3 regions of the Streptomyces sp. NPDC034037 genome follow, and region 1 is predicted to be linked to each of the others. Evidence: riboswitches for the same ligand, from Rfam matches in the RefSeq annotation. Region 1 holds a riboswitch; each other region holds the start of a gene.

Region 1 (3,603 bases):
CGCAGGGAGGCGCGCAAGGCCGCGGGGGCCAAGGCTTCCGCATCCGTGCCGAGCTGCCACAGCGCCCACTCGGCATGGCGCAGGTCCTGGTACGTCGCCTCCAGCCGCAGCCACCCTTCAAGGTCGGGATGGAGGCCGGGGTCAGCGGCGCGCACCGCCACGGCCGTGTTCAGCAACTCCTCGCGCCGGCGCGGATTCACCCGTAGCGGCACGGTGAGGTGGCCGTCGGACAGGAACCGCGCGCAGCGTTCCCGCCAGATCCGTTCCAGGTCGACCTGGTTCGGCCGCTGTGCCGGTTCGGGGAGTTCCTCGGCGACCGAGACCCGGGACAGCCGGTAGTTGCGGTCCGCGCCGGATCGCGTGGCGAGCAGGTAGCCCCGGTCCCGCACGGTGACCAGGCCGATCGGGTCCACCGTGCGCCACCGCGGCGGTTGGTCCGTGGCCGCGTAGTGGATGCGCAGCTTGTGCCCGGCGAGCACCGCGCGCCGGATCTCGGCCATCACCGCCGCCGGCACCTTCTCGGCGTCCGACCGGCTTGGGAGCAGGTCCGTCTCCGGTTCCACGAGGAAGCGCCGGGCCGCGTCGCTCGCGGGGGCTCGATGGCTTTCGGGCAGCGCGTCGACGACTTTCCGCAAGGCGGCGGCGCGCGCCGGGCCGAGGCCGAACACCCGCTCCGCGCGCCCCGGTCCGGCGGCCAGGAGGGCCACGGCCTCGTCGTGGTTCAGCCCCATGAGTTCCGTCCGGAAACCGGGCAACAACGCGAACCCGCCGTGCCTGCCGCGTTCCGCGAAGACCGGGACCCCGGCCGCGGACAGCGCCTCGATGTCGCGCAGCACAGTACGGGTGGACACCTCCAGCTCACGGGCGAGTGTGTCCGCGGTCAGCCGACCGCGCTGACGCAGCATCAGCACCAGCGAGACCAGTCGATCGGCGCGCATGCGGCAGACCCTATCGAATACATGACCGAGGGTGTCGTGATTCGTTGACAGGCTCCGGGGCACCGACGTCGGCTGCAGCGCCGGCGCCGACGGATGTCCGTATTTCCCGTGCAGTCGAACGGAGCTGATGTGGCAGTGGAACGAACAGCGGTCAATCCCGTGACGTGGTCGGTGGAGATGGGATTCAACCAGGGGGAACTCGTCAGCGGGCACACCCGGACCCTCTACTGCTCCGGGCAGACCGCGATGGACGGTGACGGCAAGCCTCAACACGAGGGTGACATGGCCGGACAGTTGACGCTGAGCCTCGACAATCTGGAGGCCGTGCTCGGCGAGGCCGGCATGTCCCTCGCGAACCTTGTCCGGCTCAACGTCTACACCACGGACGTCGATCTGCTGTTCCCTCATTACGGGCTGCTGGCCTCGCGGTTGGGCGTGGCGGGAGTGGCACCGGCCACCACGATGCTCGGGGTGACACGGCTGGCGATCCCGGGTCAGATGGTCGAACTCGAAGGAACTGCCGTTTCATGACGTGACCTCACCATCAATTCACCGCTTCTCCTGCTCGTGTCGGTCCATCCGGCACGAGCAGTTTTCATTCCCGCAGGCAATCGGTGACCGGTGGACAGGCTGGACTGCTTTGCCATCAGGAAGACAGGCCTTTCATGGCAGCAGGCGTGATGAACCCCCTGCGCCATGCCGGGGCAGTGCCGCCCCCAAGGGGTTCAATATGTCCATCTTTGCGCAGCAATTAGACCTGTCGCTACTTTGGTCGCAGATGTGCAATTTAAGACACTCTTTGCGGCGTTAAACGCTGGTTCCTCCCTGCCGATTCAGTGAAATGTGTCACGCCGACAGAGGATGATCGCGTAGCCCCCCACACTTACTCCCGTTCCCCGCAAAGCGAGTTGACTTTAACGATCAAAGAGTCGGGGAGATCAAATTCCCAGGGAAGTCTCTTCGGATTCGCCAGTGTGAATTCCGACCTTGTTCCGGCCCGGCGCTCTCGCTTAATGTCACCGTCAATCCGGACGGAACGCCGAATCCTGCCGCTGTCCGGAAACCCTTCCACTCACTCATCCACGGCAGGAGCGGGGGACCCAGGTAAGCCGCCGATCCGGATTCCGGATCGGCTCGGGGTGAAGGCGCGCTCCCCACGCGCCAGGACAGCTCCCGTCCGAACCCGACAGCTCACCTCGCAGGCGACGGAGAGGAACGTTTCGTCATGCCCGCAAAAGGAAAGCACCGCCGCCCCAAGTCCAGCTCGCTCAACCGGGGCATCGCCGCCGCGGGAACGGGCGGAGCCGTGCTCGTCCTCCCCGTGCTCGGTGCCACCAGCGCCGGCGCGGCCGAGGCCGGCGCCCCCGCCAAGCCGGCCGCCGACTCCAGGACCTACGTCGTCGTCGCGGGCGACTCCCTCTCCAAGATCGCCCAGAAGCACTCCCTGAGCGGCGGCTGGAAGAAGCTCTACGAGGACAACCGCGGCGTACTCGGCGCCGACCCGAAGCTGATACACCCGGGTCTCAAGCTCACTCTCGGCGCGAAGGGCGCGGCCGAGCCCGCGAAGAAGCCGGCCGCCTCCCCGGCGTCCGCCGAGCGGGCGGACCGCTCGGCGCGTGAGGCCGTGCCCGCCGTCGCTCCCGCGAAGAAGACCTACCCCGACAACCTCGACGGCTGGATCAGGGAGTCGTTGGACATCATGGCCCAGCACGGCATCCCCGGTTCCTACGAGGGCATTCACCGCAACGTCATGCGTGAGTCCTCCGGCAACCCGCTGGCCATCAACAACTGGGACGTCAACGCGGTCGCCGGCACGCCTTCCAAGGGACTCCTGCAGGTCATCGGCCCCACGTTCACCGCGTACCACGTGCCCGGCACGTCGCTGGACAGCTTCGACCCCGTCGCCAACATCACCGCCGCCTGCAACTACGCGGCCGCCCGGTACGGCTCGATCGACAACGTGAACGGCCCGTACTAGCCCTCATCCCCCACGCAGACCGCCCGCCCGGCGGATCACCCGCCGGGCGGCTCGTTCCACTGGGGCCCGGACCGGCCGGCCCGGCCGTTTGCGCCCGGCCCGCCGAGTGCGAACCGGATCACCCGGCCACTCCAAGGAACGGATCGAACTGGGGCGAATCATCCCTCAACCCCTCACATCCGCCCAGACCAATGTCCCTGGGAAGTCGGTGTCCATATCGACGGCCCGCCACTCCTCACCGTCACCCATGACGGCGATCCACGGGGGCGGGGACGCTGTAGAGCGCGTACATGGACGGGATGACGTCGGTGAGTCCCGACCCGTTGTGCCGTAACAGCGATCGCTCGACGTTCTCGGGCAGCCGCACGCCGAGCGTGCGGTAGAGGCCGTCCAGCTCGGAGCGGGTGCACGGCTGACAGGCCGTCACCACTGGCGCTACCGGCACAGGCCGTGCGCGGTTCCCATGATCTGGGCAGTCTGCTTCGGAGTGGTGCCGATTTCCCTCATCGTCTTCTTCGCCTGGTCACCGAGTGCCTTCCCCCGCGCGGCGCAGAAGGCGTTGCCGTGTGCGAGAAGCGTCGCGTCATCGATGTCCGCCAGGTCCGGGTAGTGGTCCCGGATCGTCTTGAGGTAGAGCTTGGACATCACGCCCGTCAGCTTGCGCGGCTCGGCGGCGCCGGGCGCGGG
Region 2 (3,603 bases), on a different contig from region 1:
GCCCCGGCCCTCATCGTCGCGGCCGGAGTCACCGGATCAGCCATCGCCATCCCGCTCCTCGGGGCCACGAGCGCGAGCGCCGCCGAGACGGTGACGTGGGACAAGCTCGCCGAGTGCGAGAGCGGCGGCGAGTGGAGCGCCGACCCCGGGAACGGTTACTACGGAGGGCTCCAGCTCTCCCAGGAGACGTGGGAGCAGCACGGCGGCCTGAACTACGCGCCGAGCGCCGACGAGGCCTCCAAGTCGCAGCAGATCGCCGTGGCGGAGGACATCCTGGACGCCAAGGGCCCGAAGGCCTGGCCGAGCTGCGGGCCGATCGCCGGGCTCACCGACGGCGGCGCCGCGGCCGACGTGGACCCGGGCGACCCGATCCTCCCCGAGCCCTCGGACGCGTCGGGCGCCGGCGGCACAGGTGGCAAGGGTTCGGACGAGAAGGCCCGCGACAAGGCCCGGGAGAAGACCGGCGAGAAGGCCGGTGAGGGCGAGTCCGCGGCCGGGAAGGCCGCCGGTTCCGTCGACGCCTCCGACGGCACGTCAGGCAAGCGGAAGCCCTCCGACCGCGCGGGCGACACGCCCGGAGCGGACCGCGCCTCCCGAGACAAGAATCACGACGGTACGGACGCCGCGGACACATCGGACGGCAAGGGCGGGGCGTCCGAGGCGGACAAGTCCGGCGCCGAGGCAGGCACTTCCCGCGGCCCGAAGAACCCCTCCGACCCTGCCGACGCCTCCGAGGGCTCCGCCACCGGCCGCCACCGCGCCGGCGACGCGGACGAGACCTCCGCAGCCGACGCGCGGAACGGCGACGGCGGTCCCACCGGCCGGCACGCCTCGCGCGGCGGTGAACGCACCCAGAAGGTCGCCGACGGGACGTACGAGGTCCGCTCCGGGGACAACCTCTCGGTCATCGCGGACGACCTGGACGTCAAGGGCGGCTGGCACGAGCTGTACTCCGAGAACAAGGAGACCGTCGGAGCCGACCCGGATCTCATTCTCCCCGGTCAGAGCCTCGATTTGGGCGAAAAGTAGCGGTAGTTGACGAAGCGTCCGCCGGGCGCTTCGCAACTGTATGTCCGCATTGGCGCAAGTGAGAGATGGGTCTCAGAAGACCTGATCGTCTTTGAAATTGTGGCGATCGCGTGACTACGGTCGTCATCGCCCGCCACTCGTGGGCCCCGCCGGTCGGTACGCCGAATCCTGCCAACGGCCGGACGGGAACAGTCGTCGCTTCGAGCGCCGTGGGCAGGAGCGGGGGACCCAAGGTAAGTGCCGGGTCCGGACGTTGGGGCTTCCGCGAGGGAGCGCCGCGAACGGGACCGGCTTGGGGTGAAGTCGCATCGAAGTCGGTGCGACCGGGCAACTTCACTGGCCCGAACCCGACAGCTCACCTCGCAGGCGTCGGTGAGGGGATGAACTCATGCTGTTTTCCAGCAAGGGCAAGCACCGCCGTCCGTCCAAGGCCACCCGTGTCGTCACGCTCGCCGGTGTCACCGGTGCCGCCGTGGCCGCCCCGCTGATGGCCACCGGTTCGGCCAGCGCCGCCACCGGCCAGGAGTGGGACGCCGTCGCCCAGTGCGAGTCCGGCGGCAACTGGTCGATCAACACCGGCAACGGCTACCAGGGCGGTCTGCAGTTCTCGCCCTCCACCTGGGCCGCGTACGGCGGCACGAAGTACGCGCCCACCGCCGACAAGGCCTCCAAGGCCCAGCAGATCGAGATCGGCGAGAAGGTCCTCGCCGGCCAGGGCAAGGGTGCCTGGCCGAGCTGCGGCGTCGGCCTCTCGGGCGCCGCGTACAACGGCGGCGGCGCGCAGCAGGCCCCGCAGCAGCAGGCCCCCCAGCAGCAGACCAAGCCGCAGCCGCAGCAGACGCAGCAGCAGGCCGCCCCCCAGCAGCGGGCGCAGCAGGCCCCGAAGCCGCAGCCCGCGCCGCAGACCGAGTCGCGCAAGACCGTCGAGACCCCGACCGGCCAGCGGGTCGAGAAGGGCGACGGCGAGTACAAGGTCAAGACCGGCGACACGCTGTCCAAGATCGCCGCGGCGCACGGCGTCAAGGGCGGCTGGCAGAAGATCTACAAGCTGAACGGCGACATCATCGACAACGCCGACTTCATCTTCCCGGGCCAGCAGCTCCACCTCAGCTGACCCGCCCGCGGCCGTGCCCGCCGCGGACGCACGGCCGCCCGCCCCGTCCCCACGGGCTCCCCGCCCCGGTGCGCGTACCCCCGTACGCACCGGGGCGGGGGCATGTCCGCGGCACACCCGCCCCGCCTGTTCGCTACCAGCGAGTAGAAAACGTGGGCTTACGCCCCGTTTCCCGGCTGTTTGCGCGACTGTCCGTCCCAGGGGACGGGCGGTCGGCTGGCCGAAGGCTCCGGGCCGGTTAGGCTCAGGAGACGCAGGGCCGAAGCGGCTCTCGTAAACGCGTCACATCCCAGAAGGAGATGCTCGTGCCGTCCATCGACGTCGTCGTAGCCCGGGAAATCCTGGACTCCCGAGGCAACCCCACGGTCGAGGTCGAGGTCGGCCTCGACGACGGCAGCACCGGTCGTGCCGCCGTCCCGTCCGGTGCCTCCACCGGTGCTTTCGAGGCCATCGAACTCCGTGACGGTGACCCCAACCGTTACCACGGCAAGGGCGTGGAGAAGGCCGTCCTCGCCGTCATCGAGCAGATCGGCCCGGAGCTGGTGGGCTACGACGCCACCGAGCAGCGGCTGATCGACCAGGCCATGTTCGACCTGGACGCCACCGACAACAAGGGCTCCCTCGGCGCCAACGCCATCCTCGGCGTCTCGCTCGCCGTCGCGCACGCCGCCTCCGAGGCCAGCGACCTGCCGCTGTTCCGCTACCTCGGCGGCCCGAACGCGCACCTGCTGCCCGTGCCGATGATGAACATCCTCAACGGCGGGTCGCACGCCGACTCCAACGTCGACATCCAGGAGTTCATGATCGCGCCGATCGGCGCCGAGTCGTTCTCCGAGGCGCTGCGCTGGGGCACCGAGGTCTACCACACGCTGAAGAAGGTCCTGAAGAGCAAGGGCCTGGCCACCGGCCTCGGCGACGAGGGCGGCTTCGCCCCGAACCTCGACTCCAACCGCGCCGCCCTCGACCTCATCCTGGAGGCCATCAAGGAGGCCGGCTACGTCCCCGGCGAGCAGATCGCGCTCGCGCTCGACGTCGCCGCCTCCGAGTTCTACAAGGACGGCTCCTACGAGTTCGAGGGCAAGTCCCGCTCGGCCGCCGAGATGACCGAGTACTACGAGGAGCTCGTCGCCTCGTACCCGCTCGTCTCCATCGAGGACCCGCTGTTCGAGGACGACTGGGCCGGCTGGAACGCCATCACCGAGAAGCTCGGCGACAAGGTGCAGCTCGTCGGCGACGACCTGTTCGTCACCAACCCCGAGCGCCTGGCCCGCGGCATCGAGGAGAACTCGGCCAACGCCCTGCTCGTCAAGGTCAACCAGATCGGCTCGCTGACCGAGACCCTGGACGCCGTCGAGATGGCCCAGCGCAACGGCTTCAAGTGCATGATGTCCCACCGCTCCGGCGAGACCGAGGACGTCACCATCGCCGACCTGGCCGTCGCCACCAACTGCGGCCAGATC
Region 3 (3,603 bases), on a different contig from region 1:
CCCTGCAACGCATGGGGCACCCCGACGAAATCGCCGCGGCGATCGCCTTCCTGGCGAGCCCCGCCGCGTCGTACGTCACGGGCGCAGTGCTGGACGCCCACGGCGGCTACAACGCCTGAACCCGAACCCCTGCCCCGCGCCCCGAAGGACACCGCGCCTTCGGGGCGCGCACCACCAACGACCCGCGTATGCGTGGACACGCCCAAGAAGCCCGGTTCGTAATCGTGTGACGAGCTCTTAAAGGAAATCCGGCGCGGTTCGGTGTGATCCGGCGCGTGCGGCGCGTGCCCCGCGTTCCAAAATTCACGCAGAATTGATGTCCCCGAATAGCGCCGCCCCGAGTAGATGTCCCCGAATAGCGCCGCCCCGAGTAAAGGCGCCCTACGACTTGTATACGGCACGCGCGTTAATTCCGAAGGCTCACCGTGTTGACGGGATGTTGCGGCTCCCTCACACGGCCCGCGCTCGCCGAACGGCGCAATCGGTGCGCGCCCGCGGTCCGCTCCATGTGGTCGCAGGTGAGCGCCCTGGCCCGCTCGCCGTCCCCGCGGCCCACCGCGTCCACGATCGCCGCGCGCTGCGCCCACGCGTCGAACGGCGCCGCCGGCGGCTCCACCACGTACATCCAGGCGATCTTGTGCCGGAGCTGGGCGAGCAGCGCGATGAGGCCGGGGCTGACGGAGGCCTGGGCGAGCGTCTCGTGGAACCAGCCGCTCAGTGACCGCAGATCCTCCCCTTGCCCCCGCCGCGCGCGCTCCTGGCCGAGCCTGACGAGGCCGCGCAGGACCTTGAGGTGCGCCTCGGTGCGGCGCCGGGCCGCGCGGGCGGCCGCGAGCGGTTCGAGCAGCATGCGCAGTTCCAGGAGGTCGGCCGCCTCCTGCTCCGTGGGCTCGGCGACGCAGGCGCCAGCGTGTCGGCGCGTGACGACGAACCCCTCGGCCTCCAGGGTGCGCAGTGCCTCGCGCACCGGAACGCGCGAGACGCCGTAGCGGCGGGCCAGAAGCTCCTCGGTGAGCCGGCCGCCCCTTTCATGGACACCGGAGACAATGTCGTCCCGGATGGCCGTGCACACCGAATGCGCGGGAATACGCATGACCGGACCTCCGCCTTAATCCCCGCGAAACGCGGTCGACCGACGCTCGTTCGGCAACTCTATTGCAGAGTGCCGGAATTACCGACGGCGGGCCGCAATCCATGGATATCTTTTGGCCAAGCGCGGAAGGACCGGAAAAGCGCGAAGGCCCCGGCTCGCAGGAGCCGGGGCCTTCGGTGTGCCGGGAGGTCAGACGTTGACGCCGTGCGAGCGCAGGTACGCCACGGGGTCGATGTCCGAGCCGTACTCGGGGCCGGTGCGGGCCTCGAAGTGGAGGTGCGGGCCACTGGAGTTGCCGGTGGAGCCCGAGAGGCCTATCTGCTGGCCCGGGGTGACCGTCTGACCGACGGTGACACCGAGCGAGGACATGTGGCCGTACTGGGTGTACGTGCCGTCGTTCATCTTGATGACGACGTTGTTGCCGTACGCGCCGCCCCAGCCGGCCTCGACGACGGTGCCCGCGCCGACCGCGTGGACCGGGGTGCCGGAAGCGGCGTGGAAGTCGACGCCGGTGTGGCTGCCGGAGGACCACATGGCGCCACCGGTCTGGTAGCCCGTGGAGACGTACGAGCCGGAGATCGGGGAGACGTAGGCGTTCAGGCGCTTGCGCTCGGCCGCGCGGGCGGCGCGCTCCTTGGCCTCGCGCTCCTCCTTGGCCTTCACCTTGGCCTCGGCCTCGGCCTTGCGCTTGTCCTCGGCGGCCTTCTTCTTGGCGGCCGCTTCGGCCAGCTTGGCGGCGGCGGCGTCCTCGGCCGCCTGGCGCTGCGCGGCGGCCTGGGCGTCGATGGTCTCGGCGAGCGAACCGCCCACGGAGATCGCCTGGGTGAGGCCGGTGTGCTCCACGGCCCCTTCGTCGACGGCGGCGAGCGCCGGAGCGGCCATGCCGCCGATGACGCCGGTGGTGGTCAGCGCGGCGACGCCCGCGACGTTCGCGGTCGTGCGGGTGAGGCGGCTGGGACGACGGTGCTTCCCGGTGGCACGGGTGAACGCCATGAAGCGGCTGATCCTTTCCTTCCTTCTCGCCTACCGGGTTAGCTGACGGGTTCGGAGCAGGAAGGTCTCCTACGAGCCCCTCACCTGACGGCAAGGTGCCCGATTCACCCCAAGGGACTGTGGGTCCCCGGCTCCCCTGGCTCGCGCCGTACGGGGACTCGGCGATGACTGCCCGGTGCCGCGGGTGCGACGTGGTGTGTGACGGACAGCCGGATCGAAGCTAAGCGCCCCCTCTTTCAATCGACAAACGGATCGACACTTTTGTTGCGCACGCCACACGGCAGACGGGCAACCGCCACACAAAGGCGGACATATGAGGCCCCGGCGACCGAACCGGTCACCGGGGCCTCGAAACGCGCTGATTCCCGCTCAGCCGCGGCTCACATTCGGCCACAACCTCTGGTCAGCCACAGCCTCTGGTTCAGCCGCAACCTCTCGTTCAGCCGCAACCTGTCGTTCAGCCGCTGACCACGCTCACCTCGCCGATGCCGAGCGCCCTGACGGGCTCCTCGATCTGCGCGGCGTCGCCGACGAGGATCGTCACCAGGTGGTCCTCAGGGAAGGCGCTCACGACGGCCGCGGTGGCCTCCACGGTGCCGGTGGCGGCCAACCGCCGGTACAGCTGTGCCTGGAAGTCGTCCGGCAGGTTCTGCTCGACCTGGTCGGCGAGCGTCGCGGCGACGGAGGCGGCCATCTCGTACTTGAGCGGGGCCACACCCACGAGGTTCTGCACCGCCACGTCGCGCTCCGCGTCCGTCAGGCCCTCCGCGGCGAGCGTGCGCAGGACCTTCCACAGGTCGTCGAGCGCGGGGCCCGTGGAGGCGGTGTCGACCGATCCGCTGATGGCGAGCATCGCGGCGCCCGTGCCGTCCGGAGCGGACCGCAGGACCTGGCTGAACGCCCGCACTCCGTAGGTGTATCCCTTCTCCTCGCGCAGGACGCGGTCCAGCCGGGAGGTGAGGGTGCCGCCGAGGCAGTAGGTGCCGAGGACCTGGGCCGGCCAGACCCGGTCGTGCCGGTCCGGGCCGATGCGGCCGATCAGGAGCTGCGTCTGGACGGCTCCGGGGCGGTCCACGATGACGACGCGGCCCGTGTCGTCGGCGGTGATCGGAAGGCTGGGGCGGGGCTCCGCCGTGCCGCCCGTCCAGGTGCCGACGGTGTCCGCGAGCACGGCGTCCAGATCGGTGCCCGTGAGGTCGCCGACGATCACCAGGGTGGCCGTCGCGGGGCGGACGTGCTTCTCGTAGAAGGCGCGTACGGCCGCCGAGTCGATGGCGCTGACCGTCTCCTCGGTGCCCTGGCGGGGCCGGGACATGCGCGTGCCGGCCGGGAAGAGCTGCCGGGAGAGTTCCTTGGCGGCGCGGCGCGCCGGGTTGGCGGCCTCGTGCGGGATCTCGTCCAGGCGGTTGCGCACGAGGCGCTCGATCTCGCTGTCCGCGAAGGCGGGGGCGCGCAGGGCGTCCGAGAGCAGGCCGAGCGCCTTCGGGAGGCGGGAGACCGGGACTTCGAGGGAGACC

The links. Region 1 has a riboswitch for cyclic di-AMP ahead of ACZ516_RS11895 (transglycosylase SLT domain-containing protein). Riboswitches for the same ligand answer to the same signal wherever they lie in the genome.
Region 2: linked by a shared signal. The riboswitch ahead of ACZ516_RS17805 (transglycosylase family protein) and the one ahead of ACZ516_RS11895 (transglycosylase SLT domain-containing protein) in region 1 are both predicted to bind cyclic di-AMP.
Region 3: linked by a shared signal. The riboswitch ahead of ACZ516_RS32265 (M23 family metallopeptidase) and the one ahead of ACZ516_RS11895 (transglycosylase SLT domain-containing protein) in region 1 are both predicted to bind cyclic di-AMP.

What each region holds. Positions count from the first base shown of each region.
Region 1 is NZ_JBVISC010000003.1:289,121-292,723, forward strand. Features, by position in the region: gene ACZ516_RS11885 (helix-turn-helix transcriptional regulator) at 1-938, opposite strand, end outside; gene ACZ516_RS11890 (RidA family protein) at 1,074-1,469, shown strand; cyclic di-AMP (ydaO/yuaA leader) riboswitch at 2,002-2,158, shown strand; gene ACZ516_RS11895 (transglycosylase SLT domain-containing protein) at 2,164-2,916, shown strand; gene ACZ516_RS11900 (SMI1/KNR4 family protein) at 3,158-3,343, opposite strand; gene ACZ516_RS11905 (hypothetical protein) at 3,352-3,603, opposite strand, start outside.
Region 2 is NZ_JBVISC010000004.1:579,615-583,217, forward strand. Features, by position in the region: gene ACZ516_RS17800 (LysM peptidoglycan-binding domain-containing protein) at 1-1,029, shown strand, start outside; cyclic di-AMP (ydaO/yuaA leader) riboswitch at 1,225-1,413, shown strand; gene ACZ516_RS17805 (transglycosylase family protein) at 1,418-2,143, shown strand; gene eno (phosphopyruvate hydratase) at 2,449-3,603, shown strand, end outside.
Region 3 is NZ_JBVISC010000013.1:117,871-121,473, reverse strand. Features, by position in the region: gene ACZ516_RS32275 (SDR family NAD(P)-dependent oxidoreductase) at 1-119, shown strand, start outside; gene ACZ516_RS32270 (GntR family transcriptional regulator) at 407-1,093, opposite strand; gene ACZ516_RS32265 (M23 family metallopeptidase) at 1,283-2,086, opposite strand; cyclic di-AMP (ydaO/yuaA leader) riboswitch at 2,100-2,260, opposite strand; gene ACZ516_RS32260 (M16 family metallopeptidase) at 2,544-3,603, opposite strand, start outside.